Regions from separate parts of the Paenibacillus sp. FSL R7-0272 genome, predicted to be linked through region 1. Evidence: predicted binding sites of a transcription regulator. Region 1 holds the regulator's gene; the other holds the start of a gene.

The links. The regulator CtsR, encoded in region 1, represses protease genes until heat stress. The targets are predictions, from matches to a motif close to ATGGTCAATAAAGGTCAAACA.
Region 2: clpP (ATP-dependent Clp endopeptidase proteolytic subunit ClpP) is a predicted target of CtsR. The motif match lies at 3,322-3,342, and genes of this name have one in related genera.

Annotation. Positions count from the first base shown of each region.
Region 1 covers NZ_CP150221.1:5,659,667-5,668,225, reverse strand. The annotation lists rRNA gene MKY23_RS25035 (23S ribosomal RNA) at 1-2,525, shown strand, start outside; rRNA gene rrf (5S ribosomal RNA) at 2,665-2,781, shown strand; gene MKY23_RS25025 (GNAT family N-acetyltransferase) at 2,988-4,172, shown strand; gene MKY23_RS25020 (CtsR family transcriptional regulator) at 4,668-5,129, shown strand; gene MKY23_RS25015 (UvrB/UvrC motif-containing protein) at 5,161-5,679, shown strand; gene MKY23_RS25010 (protein arginine kinase) at 5,708-6,778, shown strand; gene MKY23_RS25005 (ATP-dependent Clp protease ATP-binding subunit) at 6,974-8,559, shown strand, end outside.
Region 2 covers NZ_CP150221.1:179,182-187,740, reverse strand. The annotation lists gene MKY23_RS00915 (phosphoglycerate kinase) at 1-369, opposite strand, end outside; gene gap (type I glyceraldehyde-3-phosphate dehydrogenase) at 519-1,526, opposite strand; gene MKY23_RS00905 (sugar-binding domain-containing protein) at 1,648-2,679, opposite strand; tRNA gene MKY23_RS00900 (tRNA-Arg) at 3,178-3,252, shown strand; gene clpP (ATP-dependent Clp endopeptidase proteolytic subunit ClpP) at 3,433-4,029, shown strand; gene MKY23_RS00890 (DUF4163 domain-containing protein) at 4,299-5,396, opposite strand; gene MKY23_RS00885 (DUF3298 and DUF4163 domain-containing protein) at 5,569-6,384, opposite strand; gene MKY23_RS00880 (SIMPL domain-containing protein) at 6,758-7,510, opposite strand; gene MKY23_RS00875 (HPr family phosphocarrier protein) at 7,685-7,954, opposite strand; gene whiA (DNA-binding protein WhiA) at 8,180-8,559, opposite strand, start outside.

The DNA of each region.
Region 1 (8,559 bases):
AAAAGCACCCCGGAAGGGGAGTGAAATAGAACCTGAAACCGTGTGCTTACAAAAAGTCAGAGCCCGTTTTAGGGGTGATGGCGTGCCTTTTGTAGAATGAACCGGCGAGTTACGTTCCCGTGCAAGGTTAAGGTGAAGAGCCGGAGCCGCAGCGAAAGCGAGTCTGAATAGGGCGAGTGAGTACGTGGACGTAGACCCGAAACCGGGTGATCTACCCCTGTCCAGGGTGAAGGTGCGGTAACACGCACTGGAGGCCCGAACCCACGCATGTTGAAAAATGCGGGGATGAGGTGGGGGTAGCGGAGAAATTCCAATCGAACTCGGAGATAGCTGGTTCTCCCCGAAATAGCTTTAGGGCTAGCCTCGGAAAACAGAGTCGTGGAGGTAGAGCACTGATTGGGTGCGGGGCCCGCAAGGGTTACCAAGCTCAGTCAAACTCCGAATGCCATAGACTTACTTCCGGGAGTCAGACAGTGAGTGCTAAGATCCATTGTCAAAAGGGAAACAGCCCAGACCATCAGCTAAGGTCCCCAAGTGTGTGTTAAGTGGGAAAGGATGTGGAGTTGCACAGACAACCAGGATGTTGGCTTAGAAGCAGCCACCATTGAAAGAGTGCGTAATAGCTCACTGGTCGAGTGACTCTGCGCCGAAAATGTAACGGGGCTAAACACACCACCGAAGCTATGGCTTGGATCGACTTCACTGCTTCTTTGAGGCGGTGTTTACCACAAGGACATTTTTGTCTGACAAGGTGTGAAGCCTTGGATGACCAAATGGTTCCCAGGGGATAAACACAGGACTTCGAAGCTGGAGTGAAGTCGATCCAGGGGTAGGGGAGCGTTGTATAAGGGTTGAAGGTGTACCGTAAGGAGCGCTGGACATTATACAAGTGAGAATGCCGGTATGAGTAACGAAAAGATCAGTGAGAATCTGATCCGCCGAAAGCCTAAGGGTTCCTGAGGAAGGCTCGTCCGCTCAGGGTAAGTCGGGACCTAAGGCGAGGCCGAAAGGCGTAGTCGAAGGACAACAGGTCGAAATTCCTGTACCACCGTAAATCGTTACGAGCGATGGGGGGACGCAGTAGGGTAGTGACGCAGGCTGATGGATGCCTGTCCAAGCAGTAAGGCTGATGTGTAGGCAAATCCGCACATTGTTAAGGCTGAGCTGTGATGGGGAGTGAAAATTACAGTAGCGAAGGTCATGATCTCACACTGCCAAGAAAAGCCTCTAGCCAGATGAAGGTGCCCGTACCGCAAACCGACACAGGTAGGCGAGAAGAGAATTCTAAGGCGCGCGGAAGAACTCTCGTTAAGGAACTCGGCAAAATGACCCCGTAACTTCGGGAGAAGGGGTGCCCCGGTAGTGTGAATAGCACGAGGGGGCCGCAGTGAAAAGGCCCAAGCGACTGTTTAGCAAAAACACAGGTCTGTGCGAAGCCGTAAGGCGAAGTATACGGGCTGACGCCTGCCCGGTGCTGGAAGGTTAAGGGGAGTGGTTAGGAGCAATCCGAAGCTGTGAACCGAAGCCCCAGTAAACGGCGGCCGTAACTATAACGGTCCTAAGGTAGCGAAATTCCTTGTCAGGTAAATTCTGACCCGCACGAATGGCGTAACGACTTGGGCGCTGTCTCAACGAGAGATCCGGTGAAATTTTAATACCTGTGAAGATGCAGGTTACCCGCGACAAGACGGAAAGACCCCATGGAGCTTTACTGCAGCTTGATATTGAATTTGGGTACGATCTGTACAGGATAGGTGGGAGCCTTTGAAGCGTGAGCGCCAGCTTGCGTGGAGGCACCGTTGGGATACCACCCTGATCGTATCTAGGTTCTAACCTGGTACCGTAAACCGGTGCGGGGACAGTGTCAGGTGGGCAGTTTGACTGGGGCGGTCGCCTCCTAAAGAGTAACGGAGGCGCCCAAAGGTTCCCTCAGAATGGTTGGAAATCATTCGAAGAGTGCAAAGGCATAAGGGAGCTTGACTGCGAGACCTACAAGTCGAGCAGGGACGAAAGTCGGGCTTAGTGATCCGGTGGTACCGCATGGAAGGGCCATCGCTCAACGGATAAAAGCTACCCTGGGGATAACAGGCTTATCTCCCCCAAGAGTCCACATCGACGGGGAGGTTTGGCACCTCGATGTCGGCTCATCGCATCCTGGGGCTGAAGTAGGTCCCAAGGGTTGGGCTGTTCGCCCATTAAAGCGGTACGCGAGCTGGGTTCAGAACGTCGTGAGACAGTTCGGTCCCTATCTGTCGTGGGCGTAGGAAATTTGAGAGGAGCTGTCCTTAGTACGAGAGGACCGGGATGGACGTACCGCTGGTGTACCAGTTGTTCCGCCAGGAGCACCGCTGGGTAGCTATGTACGGACGGGATAAGCGCTGAAAGCATCTAAGCGTGAAGCCCCCCTCAAGATGAGATTTCCCAGTATGTAAGACCCCTTGAAGACGACGAGGTAGATAGGCTGGGGGTGGAAGTGCAGCAATGCATGGAGCTGACCAGTACTAATCGGTCGAGGGCTTATCCAATAGCAAGTTTTAAATCGCGTGCATTTCGTTTCGAATCTAGTTTTCAGAGAACAACACTCTGAATATGCGCTGAACCATTCATCCACACCGCTGTGATGGACCGAATGGAACGCGAATGCATTTGTTTCACAAATGCTCGTTTGGTGGCGATGGCGGAGGGGTTCCACACGTACCCATCCCGAACACGACCGTTAAGCCCTCTAGCGCCGATGGTACTTGGACCGCAGGGTCCTGGGAGAGTAGGATGCCGCCAAGCAAAGAACCACTGCCGATGTAATTCGGTGGTGGTTTTTATTTTATATATAAAAATTCAGAAGACATTATGATTCAGGAGATGTGAACGTTACATCTCTTGTTTGACTTTAAAGGGAACCTCTGAGACACTCAAATGTAAGAAAAGGGCACAAGCAGCCTTTTGTACAGAATGAACTTACATTAGAAGAAAATGAGGTGCAGATTAGTATGGAACTTCGCAAATTAACGATCGACGATTATGAGGCTTGTATGGCGCTCTCCGAGTATGCTTTTCAATTTAAATTAACAGAAGATCAGTTAGAGAGGCGGCGCCAGGAATTCGCTAAGCATAATGTATTGGGTGTTTATGCGGATGGTCAGGTTGGAGCCAAGCTGCAGATTATTCCTTTTCAGACCTATATCCACGGAAGGTCCTTTGAAATGGGTGGAATTGCAGGTGTAGCGACTTGGCCGGAATATAGACGTAAGGGCTGGGTAGCAGGATTGCTGAAATACGCACTAGAAGAAATGAATCGTAATAAACAAAGTGTATCTTTCCTGCATCCGTTTTCGTTTTCTTTTTATCGAAAGTATGGCTGGGAAACCTATGTTGAATATAAGAAATACAAATTGTCTACGGCTCAACTGCCTGCCAAGCAACTGACACCAGGCACGATCAAACGTGGAAATGCTGAGCTTGCAGAATTGAAGCAGGTGTATGACGCTTATGCAGCGCGCTATAATGGGACTTTGAATCGTGATGATGCGTGGTGGGAAAATTCCGTTTATGTCAAAAAAGGAAGCCAGCGTGCTGTATACTATGATGAGGCAGGAGTGCCGCAAGGGTATGTCCTCTACGAAGTCAAGGAAAGTAAGTTTACCATCGGTGAGTTCATTCATTTGAATGAAGAGTCCAGACGAGGGCTTTGGACGTTCATTGCTAATCACGATTCCATGATTGACGAAGTAACTTTACAGGCACCTGCAAGTGATCTGCTTGCATTTCAATTGGACAATCCACGGATTGGGCAAGAGGTAGTGCCTTACTTTATGGCACGAATCGTGAGCGTGGAGCAGTTCATTTCGCAGTATCCTTTTGCCAGTCAGGACTCGCCCGTACAGATTTGGCTTGATGTCGAAGATGCTTACGCTCCGTGGAACGAAGGTGTATGGGAATTAAACGTGGCGATGAACGGAACCGCTTCAATATGGAAAAAGGCAAAATCGGATGGCGAGGGTCAGCTAAATCAGCCGATTCGTCTTAGTATTCAATCCCTTTCAGCCGTGTTAATGGGTTATCGTAGACCCGCAGAGATGGCACAGATCGGTAGATTGGAAGGGCCAGTGAGCGCTATCCAAGCGTTGGAAAAGGCAGTTCCCAAACGCGAAACCTATTTGCTTGATTTCTTTTGAGCGACGATCTATATCGAGTACGACTTCATTCCAACAGATACTAAGCGCAATTGGAAGCAATGAGAACTTCTCCCGAGGTCCGGGAGAGGTTTTTTTGTGTCAGGCGAATATTTCGTGTAAAATCGTAAAAAATGAATAGTGCCCCCACTTGGCAAAACAGTAAAATATGCTATAATGTATATAAAGTCAAAGAAAGTCAAAGTCAACTCAAGGTTAAATACGTAGGATTATATTTCTGGAATACGTACTATTTACCTATGATATGACGTTAGCTTTCTTACTGTTCTCTGATGAAAAGTACCGTAAGTCGGAACACATCATTGGAAGATCAAGGGGATATTCAAGGACCTTCGTGCTTCCTTTGTTCTCCTGTTTAACACTTGTATCAGCAAGATTCGCTGTTTCTCTGAGTGGTTAAATGGGTGGAGAAGGTGTACTCTGTGGGGGCGTGTGGTCCTTATTGACTTAACGTTTCAGACAGTGGAGGATGATTGGATGCGTAATATCTCTGATATTATTGAACGATATCTGAAGGGTATTTTGCATGAAAGTCCCGAAGGAATGATTGAAATTCAGCGTAATGATCTGGCAGATCAGTTTTCATGTGTACCTTCCCAGATCAATTATGTCATCAGCACCCGTTTCACTCTTGAAAAAGGGTATCTCGTCGAGAGTAAACGTGGCGGTGGTGGATATGTTCGTATACAACGCATTGAATTACCTGCCCAATCGGCGCTGCACAACCATCTGCATCACAGTATTGGTGACGAGATTGGACAGACTGCTGCGGAAGGCTTGATTTATCAATTGGAAGAAGCGCGTTTTTTAAGTAAGCGGGAAGCCGGGTTGATGCGTGCGGCTGTGTCGAGAGAAGTTCTTATGGTCAAACTTCCTTACCGGGATCAAATTCGTGCCAGAATGTTGAAGGCAATGCTAATATCTTTGCTCGGTAAATGAAAACTATCGGGATCAAAGGAGGTACATCTATATGCTGTGCCAAGAATGTAACAAACGTCCGGCTACACTTCATTTTACGAAAATTGTAAATGGCGAGAAGACGGAATTTCATATTTGTGAATCATGTGCCCGAGAGAAGGGGGAGATGATTCCTGGAACAGCAGGAGGATTCTCTATACACAACCTGTTATCAGGAATACTCGATTTTGATCCGGCAGGCAAAAGTTCAGGTGCTGCTCCTGCTAAAACGCTGCAATGTGAAGAATGTGGCATGACGTATGCCCAGTTCAGCAAAGTTGGTCGTTTTGGCTGCAGTTCCTGTTATAAATATTTTGACAGCCGTCTGGACCCTTTGTTCAAGCGAGTGCATGGTAGTACATCGCATGTAGGTAAAGTTCCTGCCAGAGCAGGCGGGCGTATTAAGGTGAAACGGCAAATTGCCGATCTGAAGCAAAATCTGCAGCAGAGCATTGCTCAAGAAGAGTTTGAAGAGGCCGCTCAGATTCGTGACCAGATCCGGGAACTTGAAAAAGAAATAGCTCAAGAGTAAAGTTTGTCATAAGTAGGAGGGAAGCATGATGCCTAATCTGCGTTTTACAGAGAAGGCGCTCAGTGACTGGATGCGCAGTGATGCAACTGATTCGGAGATCGTAATCAGCAGTCGTGTCCGGATCGCACGTAACCTTCAGCATATCCCGTTTCCAATGCTGGCTTCGAGTGAGCAATCGGAAGAGGTGCTGAATAAGCTGAGCGAAGTACTTCAGTACGATGACGTACACGCCTTTGGTGATTTTACTACACTCGATCTGATCGATATTGACGAACTCGACAAGCGTGTGCTGGTGGAAAAACATTTGATTAGTCCGAGTCTGGCGAATGAATCGACCAACGGAGCCGTAATTCTTAGTGAGGATGAGTCGGTAAGTATTATGATCAATGAAGAGGATCATTTGCGTATCCAGTGCCTCTATCCGGGGTTCCAGGTCAAAGAGGCCTGGGAGAAAGCTTCCGCTATAGATGATGCTTTTGAAGCGCACGTGGATTATGCGTTTGATGATCGCAGAGGGTATCTGACCAGTTGTCCAACCAACGTTGGAACAGGTGTCAGGGCATCGGTTATGATGCACCTTCCCGCATTGGTTATGACTCAGCAGATTGGCCGTATCCTCAGTGCCGTGTCTCAAGTGGGATTAACGGTGCGAGGGATCTATGGAGAGGGTAGCGAGGCGATGGGCAACTTGTTCCAGATTTCCAATCAGATTACACTTGGACAGACGGAGCAAGAAGTGATCGACAACCTCCACGGTGTTGTTTTACAGATGATTGGTCATGAGCGTACCGCAAGAGAACGGCTCATTACTGATTCCAGACTGCGTATTACGGATCGAGTGATGCGTTCATACGGGATTTTGTCTCATGCAGCGATTGTAGATACGAAGGAAGCAGCGCAACGTTTGTCGGATGTGCGGCTCGGCGTAGATCTTGGTTTGTTGGAAGGATTATCGATTCCAGTGATGAATGAGTTGAATGTAATGACTCAGCCAGGGTTTTTACAAAAAACATTTGGGGATATGCGTACAGATGAGCGCGACATCTACCGTGCTCAGTTAATTCGTGATACGATCAATGCAGCTAAAAGTTCTGGTTAAACCTTCCTTTAAGCGTTAATATGGGTTTCATGCCGCATCTGCGGCTTTTATATAATAAGCTTCCATCTAGACTGAAGCTACCAATGATTTTATTCGCAGCATGGCTGCAAACAAAAGTGATATGAAGAATACGAAGGGGCATTCAAATAGAATGGAATCCCTCGTTTTATCCAAAACCATGGAGGTGCAGGAGATATGATGTTTGGAAGATTTACGGAACGGGCCCAAAAGGTGCTCGCACTCGCGCAGGAAGAAGCTGTCCGTCTCGGTCACAATAACATCGGTACGGAGCATATTTTGCTCGGCCTCATTCGTGAAGGTGAAGGCATTGCTGCCAAAGCACTGATCGGCCTGGGACTCGGATTGGAAAAAATTCAGGATGAAGTAGAAACGCTGATTGGCCGTGGCCAAGAGCAACCTACGAACATTGCATATACGCCACGTGCGAAAAAAGTAATTGAATTATCGATGGATGAGGCGCGTAAACTCGGCCACACCTATGTTGGCACAGAACACATTCTTCTCGGACTGATCCGTGAAGGTGAAGGCGTTGCGGCACGTGTGCTCAATAACCTTGGCATCAGCTTGAACAAAGCACGTCAGCAAGTACTGCAATTGCTCGGTAGCAGTGAAGCAGTTTCCAGCCACAACGGCACACCTGCCAATGTAAGCACACCAACACTGGACAGCCTCGCTCGTGATTTGACGGCGTATGCCAGAGAGAATAACCTTGACCCGGTTATTGGCCGTAGCAAGGAAATTGAGCGTGTGATTCAGGTATTGAGTCGTCGTACCAAAAATAACCCGGTATTGATCGGTGAACCGGGTGTAGGTAAAACAGCAATTGCCGAGGGGCTTGCCCAAAAAATTATTGCAAACGAAATTCCCGAAACATTGCGTGATAAACGTGTAATGACGCTGGATATGGGTTCGGTTGTTGCTGGAACCAAATATCGTGGTGAGTTCGAGGATCGATTGAAAAAAATCATGGATGAGATTCGTCAGGCGGGCAACATTGTCCTGTTCATTGATGAGTTGCACACACTGATTGGTGCGGGTGGCGCAGAAGGCGCGATTGATGCATCGAACATCTTGAAACCGGCTCTTGCTCGTGGAGAATTACAGTGCATCGGTGCAACGACACTGGATGAGTACCGCAAATATATCGAGAAGGATGCTGCGCTAGAGCGTCGTTTCCAACCGATTACAGTGGATCAACCATCTCCGGAAGAAGCCATTCAAATTTTGCATGGCCTGCGTGATCGTTACGAAGCGCATCACCGTGTGAAAATTACGGACGAAGCGATTGTGCAAGCTGTCAAATTGTCGGATCGGTATATTACAGATCGTTTCTTACCGGATAAAGCGATCGACTTGATCGATGAAGCAGGATCAAAAGTAAGATTGAACTCCTATACGATTCCGCCAAACCTGAAACAATTGGAGAGCCGTCTGGAAGATATCCGTAAGGAAAAAGACGCCGCGGTTCAGAGTCAAGAGTTCGAAAAGGCAGCGGCACTGCGTGATACGGAACAAAAAATCCGTGAAGAGCTTGATACAACGAAAAATCAATGGAAAGAAAAACAAGGTCGGACCGATTCCGAAGTCACTCCGGAGGATATCGCTCAAGTGGTAGCCAACTGGACAGGAATTCCGGTGAACAAGCTGAAAGAAGAAGAGACACAGCGTCTGATGAATCTGGAGTCCATTCTTCATGAACGTGTAATCGGTCAGGATGAGGCTGTTAAATCGGTCAGCCGTGCCGTTCGCCGTGCACGTGC
Region 2 (8,559 bases), 1.1 Mb from region 1:
TTCGCCTGCGTGGAAACGAACGTTCTCAAGCAACAATACGTCGCCATCGTTCAATGCCGCGACTTGAGCCTTAACCGCTTCACCTACGGAATCATCCGCTTTAGTAACCGGTTTACCCAGCAATTCAGACAAACGCTCAGCTGCTGGTGTCAAACGCATGGATTCTACAACTTCACCCTTTGGACGTCCCATGTGGCTCGCCAAGATTACTTTTGCACCTTTTTCGATCAGGAAGTTGATCGTAGGCAGTGTTGCACGAATACGTTTGTCATCTGTAATTTTACCATCTTCGAGCGGCACATTGAAATCTACACGGACAAATACCCGTTTTCCATTCAATTCGATATCGCGTACACTTTTTTTGTTCATCTCTATTTCCTCCGCACCCATGTATTTGGTGAACCTTTCAAGAGCTGAATCCCTTGTCAGTCCTGGTGTTCATGAGAAATTAACTAAATATCCATATATAAAGAGCGGAAACAATAACAATCTGTTTCCGCTCTATGTTATTACAGATATTACTTGATCATTTTTGCAAAGTGCTCCAATGTGCGAACCAATTGAGCTGTGTAGGACATTTCGTTGTCATACCAAGCTACAGTTTTAACCAGTTGTTGGTCGCCAACAGTCAGAACTTTAGTTTGAGTTGCATCAAACAGGGAACCGAAAGTGATTCCTTGGATATCGGAAGATACGATTTCGTCTTCAGTGTATCCGAAAGTTTGTGGATCGGAAGCTTCTTTCATAACTGCGTTAACTTCTTCAGCAGTAACTTTTTTGCCCAGAACAGTTACAAGCTCAGTCAGGGAACCAGTAGCTACTGGTACACGTTGAGCTGCACCATCCAATTTGCCTTGCAGTTCAGGGATAACCAGACCGATTGCTTTAGCAGCACCAGTTGTGTTAGGAATGATGTTTTCAGCTGCTGCGCGAGCACGACGGAAGTCACCTTTAGGGTGTGGAGCATCCAATGTGTTTTGGTCGCCAGTGTAAGCGTGAATTGTAGTCATCAAACCTTGAACGATTCCGAATTTGTCTTGCAGTGTTTTTGCCATAGGTGCCAGGCAGTTTGTTGTGCAAGATGCGCCGGAGATTACAGTTTCAGTACCGTCGAGAATTTCATGGTTTACGTTGTAAACGATGGTTTTCATGTCGCCAGTAGCTGGTGCGGAGATAACAACTTTCTTAGCTCCACCTTTCAAGTGTTTCTCAGCAGCTTCTTTTGTTGTGAAGAAACCAGTACATTCCAGAACGATGTCTACACCCAGGTCTCCCCAAGGCAGTTCTTCAGGGTTACGGTTAGCAAGTACTTTAACTTCTTTGCCGTTTACTTTGAAGAAACCATCATGTACTTCAACATCGCCATCGAAGCGACCTTGAGTTGTATCATATTTGAGCAAATGAGCCAGCATTTTAGCGTCAGTCAAGTCGTTGATTGCTACAACTTCAATGCCCTCTACATTTTGAATACGGCGGAATGCCAAACGACCAATACGTCCAAAACCGTTAATACCTACTTTAATCATGAGTAAGTTCCTCCCAAGTTTTGATTAGTTTTTTATGAAACTATATATTCAAGACAGACGGTAAAGTCCGTCAAGACAACAAGAGTTGTGTTCAAAATAAAACCATTTCATCTCTGAAAAGTTAGATCTTTTCCATGTCAGCGACGATGACTTCGGCCGCAGCCTCATCAATAATCAGAATATCTTCCTGTCCGAACCGCAGTACGGAATGGATGGCAGCTGCCTTGCTTTTGCCGCCCGCAATGCCAATGACTACATCGGTGCGTTCGATATCCTGAAGCCGCATGCCCAGCGTAAGCATGGTATGTACCACCTCACCCTGACCATTGAAGTAATACCCGAAGGACTCCGATACAGCTCCCTGCTCCTGAAGTTCGTCAATGATCTCCGGTGCAAGCTTGCGTCTCTTCGCCATCTCCACAGCATCACCAATGCCATGAATTACGATGCGCGATTGCCTGATCAGCTGTAAAATCTCCTGAACTCCCGGGTCCTGGATCAGTGATTCATAGGCATGGTCACTAAGCAAATCCGGTACATGCAGGAGTTTGTATTGAGCCCCTGTCCGTTTTGCCATCGTGGATGCAATCGTATTTGCCTGAATTTCCAGGCTCTCTCCCAACCCGCCACGTGCTGGTACAAACCAGACACCCTTCATTGAAGTCGGTGGTGTGAGTTGTTCTGCGACTTCGGCCGTTGTTGATCCGCCTGTTACAGCGACAACGTCGTTGTCATTCATGATACTGCTGAGAGCTTTTGCTCCAGCTCTTCCAAGCTCCCTTTTGGCGTAAGGAGATATATCCGAATCACCAGGAACCACGACTACCTTTTGCAGACCGTAGGCTTGCTTGATTCGCTCTTCCAGCTCGGATAATCCAAACAGCTCTTTCGCGACAGGTTCTAATTGCTGCAGCAAATTATAACCCGCCTCGCTGATCTTCATCCCTGCACTGTCAATTTCGATAAGTCCCTGAGCCTTTAACAGATCGGTCTCAGCTCTCAGAACCCGCTCGGTCATCTGCATGGAATTGGCTAACGTTCTCCGCCCAATCACATCCGATAACATGATCTGGTGCAGAATCGTATAGCGTTTTTTCAAGACATCCATGAGATCGGGCAGAAGCTGCTTTTGCACTTCCAAGATCGTTCGCATGCTTTCCACTCCCGCAAGCTTCATGTTCCAAGCTTTCTGCATGGCCTTAAAATGTCCCGGGTTAACTTTTTAAGTCCCACGTTCATTCTACCTAAAACTGACGCGAGATGCAAGTGTTTCGATTGCTTATTTCGACAGGTTAGCAGGCGTTTGTACGCGCCTATTTTCACAACCTTTACACATCGAGATAAGGAAATGAGGATCTCACACCATATATAGAAGAAGTCCACACATAACATCTATATCTTGCTGTGTTTCATTTTCATAGGGCATGTCCAAAACCTCTAATAGCATGTACCGAAATACAAGCTTTATCCATTCTTCTTCATCATGATCATTTCCGAAACAATTCAAACCATCTTCGGAATAGCTCAGCCCATTCATGAAAGACAACGTGAGCCCATTCATCGTAAGGAAAACCACACCATGTTCATGCAAAGCAACTGCTTGCAATTCACCAGTGCATAAGCTATAATCATTATTGCTGTCACATAATTTGCGCCCGTGGTCCAATGGATATGACGTAGGCCTCCGAAGCCTGAGATCCAAGTTCGATTCTTGGCGGGCGCGCCACTTAATTTTTTAACAGCTCATAATGCATTTAACCAACGAAACCGGAAAGGTTTCTTTTTTTTCAAACTTAGTTTGACTTTCTTTGACTTTTTGTTTGAGATTGTTTATGATGTGGTTAATACGGTAACAGTTTAAGTATAAACACCATTTAACATTTACATTTCCGAGGAGGTTTTTCACGTGAGTTATATTCCAATGGTCGTTGAACAGAGCAACCGGGGTGAGCGCGCCTATGATATTTATTCCAGATTGCTGAAGGATCGTATCATTTTCCTTGGCAGCGACGTGAATGACGTTGTCGCGAATGCCATCATGGCACAGATGTTGTTCCTGGCAGCGGAAGATCCGGAGAAAGACATTCACCTATACATCAACAGTCCAGGCGGATCCATCACAGCGGGGATGGCAATTTACGATACAATGCAGTTCATTAAACCGGATGTATCTACGATCTGCGTAGGTATGGCGGCTTCCATGGGTGCATTCTTGTTGAATGCCGGTGCAAAAGGCAAACGTTTTGCGTTGCCAAACAGTGAAATTATGATTCACCAACCTCTTGGTGGTGCACAAGGTCAAGCTTCGGACATCGAAATCCGTGCACGTCGCATTCTGAAAATGCGTGATACCTTGAACCGCATCATCTCCGAGCGCACAGGTCAACCCCTGGAGCGTATCGAAAAAGATACAGATCGTGATTACTTCATGAGTGCTGCTGAAGCAGCCGATTATGGTATCATCGATAAAGTAATCCAAAACGTAGGCTCCCAAGGCATCTAAGCTTTAGCTGCCTGGAGACAACGTAAATAAGCGCAGGGCGGGCATCACTTGAATATAGGTGAGCACGCTCTGTGCTTTTTAATTATAACAGGCAATCTCACCACCCGGACTTGGGGTGCCTTGCCTGCATAAACCAGAAGCCCCCGTCATTCTTGCTTTGACGGAGGCTTCTGGTTTATTATTTTTCACGAATAAAGGGTATAAGTGCTCTTGTCTTGTTTTGACTTGAATTTATTTCATTTTATGATTTCATCTAAGCTAAAACGAACTTACTTCTCAGAAGCTACGTTGCTGAATGGTGCGGTTCCTTCAGGCAGAATATCCTTGTAAGTGAACTTGAATTCAGGGAAGCCCTCCGCATACGCGGTGTACTCATACAACTGGAAGAATACCACTGCGCCTGTTGGTGTCACGTAGAAATCCTGATCTTTGTTAAGGCCTTTGTAGTCGTTCAGGGCTCCCGCGTTCGCTTTCAGTTGCTCGCCAACCTTTTTGCTGATCGTTTCACGCATCGATTTGCTGTTTGCAATTACATCATCCAGTGACAGCTCTTTACCTGTGTCGAGAGCAAACGTATGACCGGTGCGAGTCGTCATGCCATGTGCGCCTGCATAGTCCTCATAACGTTGAGTGATCAGACCCAGCACACCGTTCTCATTGTAAGTCACCACATAAGAAGCTTCGAATGCATATGGACGATTTGCGGTTGCTCCACCGAATTCTGACGTTTGTTTTTTGAACGCCGCAACAGCGGTGTCCACTTCATCTTTGAGCACTTTGTTAATCGCAGCTTCGGCCTCTTTGCTCGCTAGTCCGCTCACTTGCGGGTATTGCACATCCACCTCAGCATTTTTAACGGTTACACTCGCTTTGGTCGATTTTACCTGAACGTTATTTTGTTTCACTTTACTCAGGGTCAGTGTTTTGGTTTTGGCATCCCAGTTACCCTGTACACCCAAATAATCTCTCATTGCAGAGAACGGGATGTACAAACGACCCTGGATCAACTTTGCTTCCACTTGAGGATAAAAACCATTAATATACACGTTTGGCTGTCCATCCATCAAACTCACAGTCATTGCATTGTTCGCTGCAGTTACGGTATATGACTTTGTTTTTGCATCATATTTCAATGTCCCACCTGCTACATCCTTAACTGCTGTCAGCGCCACCCATGTAGATCCACCTTGGAGCAACCCTTTTTGCGTGAGGGTTTTTCCACCTGATTTCAACGTTACTTCAGCCGGTGCAGTTACTTTGGCAGATACGGATGCTGCTTGAACCGATTGATCCACCCACGCTGTACTTCCTCCCATAATTACACCTGCTGCCAATAATGCACTCGTCCACTTTTTCCATGTTTTCATCTAAAAAACTCCTCTCTGTTATTCACCCTCAGATTCATTGCTTACGTCACCATATACGACGATTGTGTATTAGTCACACGCTAACCTCTTACTAACCATTAACCCATTCCTGGGAAGATCTGCAGCTATTGTTCCAATTTGCGAAATTAAATCTTCTTTTCATGTTCGTCATTTATTTCTTTTTCAGGTTACTGAAAGGTACTGCTCCTTTAGGAAGAACTTCTTTATATTTAAAAGTAAATTCGGGAAACCCTTCTGCACGGGAAGTGTACTCATATTGTTGGAAGAACACCACGACCCCTTTAGGAGTTACATAGAAATCCTGATCTTTATCCAGACCTTTATATTCGCTTCGGACGTTGTATTTAGCTTCCAACTGCTCCCCAACGTTCTTGCTGAGCTTATCAAGCATGGATTTACTGTTTTGCAAGACATCATACAGAGTCAACTCTTTGCCTGTACTCAGTGCAAATGTGTGTCCATTACGAATATTTTTACCGTTTGCCCCTCCGTGAATTGCGTAACTTGACGTTACAAAACTAATTACACCATTCTCGTTATACATCACCTCATATGAACTCATTAATTCATGCGGGTGCTCTGCTGTAGGTTTTTCAAATCCCTTTGCTTCTTTTTTGAAATTTGCCACCAATGCATCAACCTCGTTTTTCAGCACCTTGTTGATAGCCGATTCAGCCTTTTTGTTGTTCAATCCGCTCACTTGGGGATATTCCAAAGCCACCTCTGTGTTTTTAATCTGGACTTTGGCGGTAGTTGATAATACCTTTACTTTGCTTTGTTTCACTTTGCTCGAGATCAGCGTTGGGGAGGTGCTTCCCTTGCTATTTCCTTCTGCTTTTAATGCAATTTCAATCGGAGTTGTTACTTTAGAAGGTACGAAAGCTGCTTGAGCAAAACTCCCCTGCCATACGGAACCCCCACCTATTAAGATGCCTGCCGCGAGCAGTGCACTATTCCATGGTTTCATTCATTAATCCCCTCTCAACATTTTGGTGTTATTGCGCCAGTGCTTTATGTAAAACTATTTTAATTGCGTAGGTCATGACGCTTACGTTATTTATTATAGCTAGCTAAACTAACGAAAGATTTACAGCTCCAGTTACAATATTGATGAAAACCAGACAATTTCACCTATCTAAAATGAACGTTTTGTCACGAACAATGATACAAAAACGACATAATATACCCTATTCTCCTGTAGGTATTTTAATAATAATTCTCCCCTTACTTCCTCAAAGCCAGCATGTGCAACAAAAAAACACTGCCCCGAAGGACAGTGCTTTTGTCATTATTTTAAATTCTTAATATTTAATATTTTATCCCGTGAAGTGCAAAGTTCCTTACTTCATCTCATATGTGATATTCAGAACGGTACTTACTTTGACCTGACCAGCTTCGATCTGTGTACCTGCATCTGATTCACTCTTCGCTTGCGACATGAGCTCTGATGCATAGAACACAGGAACATTAGCATCCGGCTGACTTACCGATAGAACAGTACCCAGCTGACGTTTAACCGCTTTAGCGATCGCTCCTGCTTTCACATCTGCATTAGCTACCGCCTTAGCAATCACTTCGGATTCGTATTTCTCTGGATTCTCTACTGTAAAGCGTACATTTTCAATATTATTGGCCCCTGCTTGGGAGGCTGCATCCAGCAGTTCACCAATCTTGTCCATATCACGATATGTTACTGTCAATGTGTGATGTGCTGTGTAACCTTTAATTTTCTGTCCATCTTTTTCGCTATACGTGTAGTTTGGTTGCACGTAAAATTGACTGGTTTGAATATCATCGGCACTAATCTTCCATGTGTTTTTCAGCAAATTAGTAACCTTTTGAATCTTAGCAGCATTTGCCTTCTGAGCTGACGCCGCAGTATCGGCAGTACTGTTCACACCGATGGACAGATAGGCAATATCCGGCTTCACTTGAATCTCACCTTTACCTACGACATTGATTACATTTTGCTGTACGCCCTGAACTTCGGCAGCATAAGCATAATTTCCTGGAGCTACATAAGCCGTTCCTCCGACCAGCAACGAACTTGCCACCAGCACTGCACCAAACGGTTTCATCCATTGTTTACCCATTACGAATAACCTCCTCATATGTTAACTTCTCAAACTTGAAGCGATTTGATACCTTAACAGACGGGACAAATTCCATAATGTTGCACTTGACGGACCCGTTTAATTAAATTTTATATAAAACGCAAAAAAGCCCCTTGCGGGACTTCTTCATGGATTGAATGGAGTTCATGAAGCTTATTGATTCTCAAGCTCTTCTTTGCTAACCAGACTAACTAAAGCGTTTACAGCCTGATCCGCATCCGCGCCTTCAGCACTAATATGGATTTCTGTACCTGTACTGATCGCAAGGCTCATGATTCCCATGATACTTTTAGCATTTACTTTTTTATCGTCCTTCTCGACGAACACTTCAGATGAGTACTTATTCGCTTCCTGAACGAACAGTGCTGCAGGTCTGGCATGGAGACCCGTTTTCAAACGGACAACTACCGGGTGCTTTGTCATAGAAACTTACCCCCTATTATGAAATCTGGACATTAAATACACAATTATATTTATACAACATTATACCATTAACCCGTGCAGGACACTAGAAGAAAAAACATAGCCCGCCAGCATAGGCAAAAATCCAGAGCCGAAGCCTCTCCTTCACCCGCACGAGTAACCCAACACGACCTGGTAAGGTCATAACAAACCTTAAACCTAAATGATTCGTTTCAACCTTCAACTTTAACGTTCCGCACGCACTTTCTCAGCAAGCTCATCAATCTTCCGAAGGCGATGGTTCACGCCCGATTTGCTCACCGTACCTTTTAGCAATTCGCCTACTTCCTTCAGATTGATATCGGGATGAGCAAGCCTTACCTCAGCTACCTCACGTAGCTTATCCGGAAGAGATTCCAGACCTACTTCCTTTTGCAGTAAACGGATATTGTCGATTTGTCTAACCGCTGCGCCAATCGTTTTGTTCAGATTAGCTGTCTCACAATTGACAATTCGATTCACCGAGTTACGCATGTCCCGCATAATTCGAACATCTTCAAACTTGAACAAGGCCTGGTGAGCACCAATGATGCTAAGCAACTCAATGATTTTCTCGCCTTCCTTAA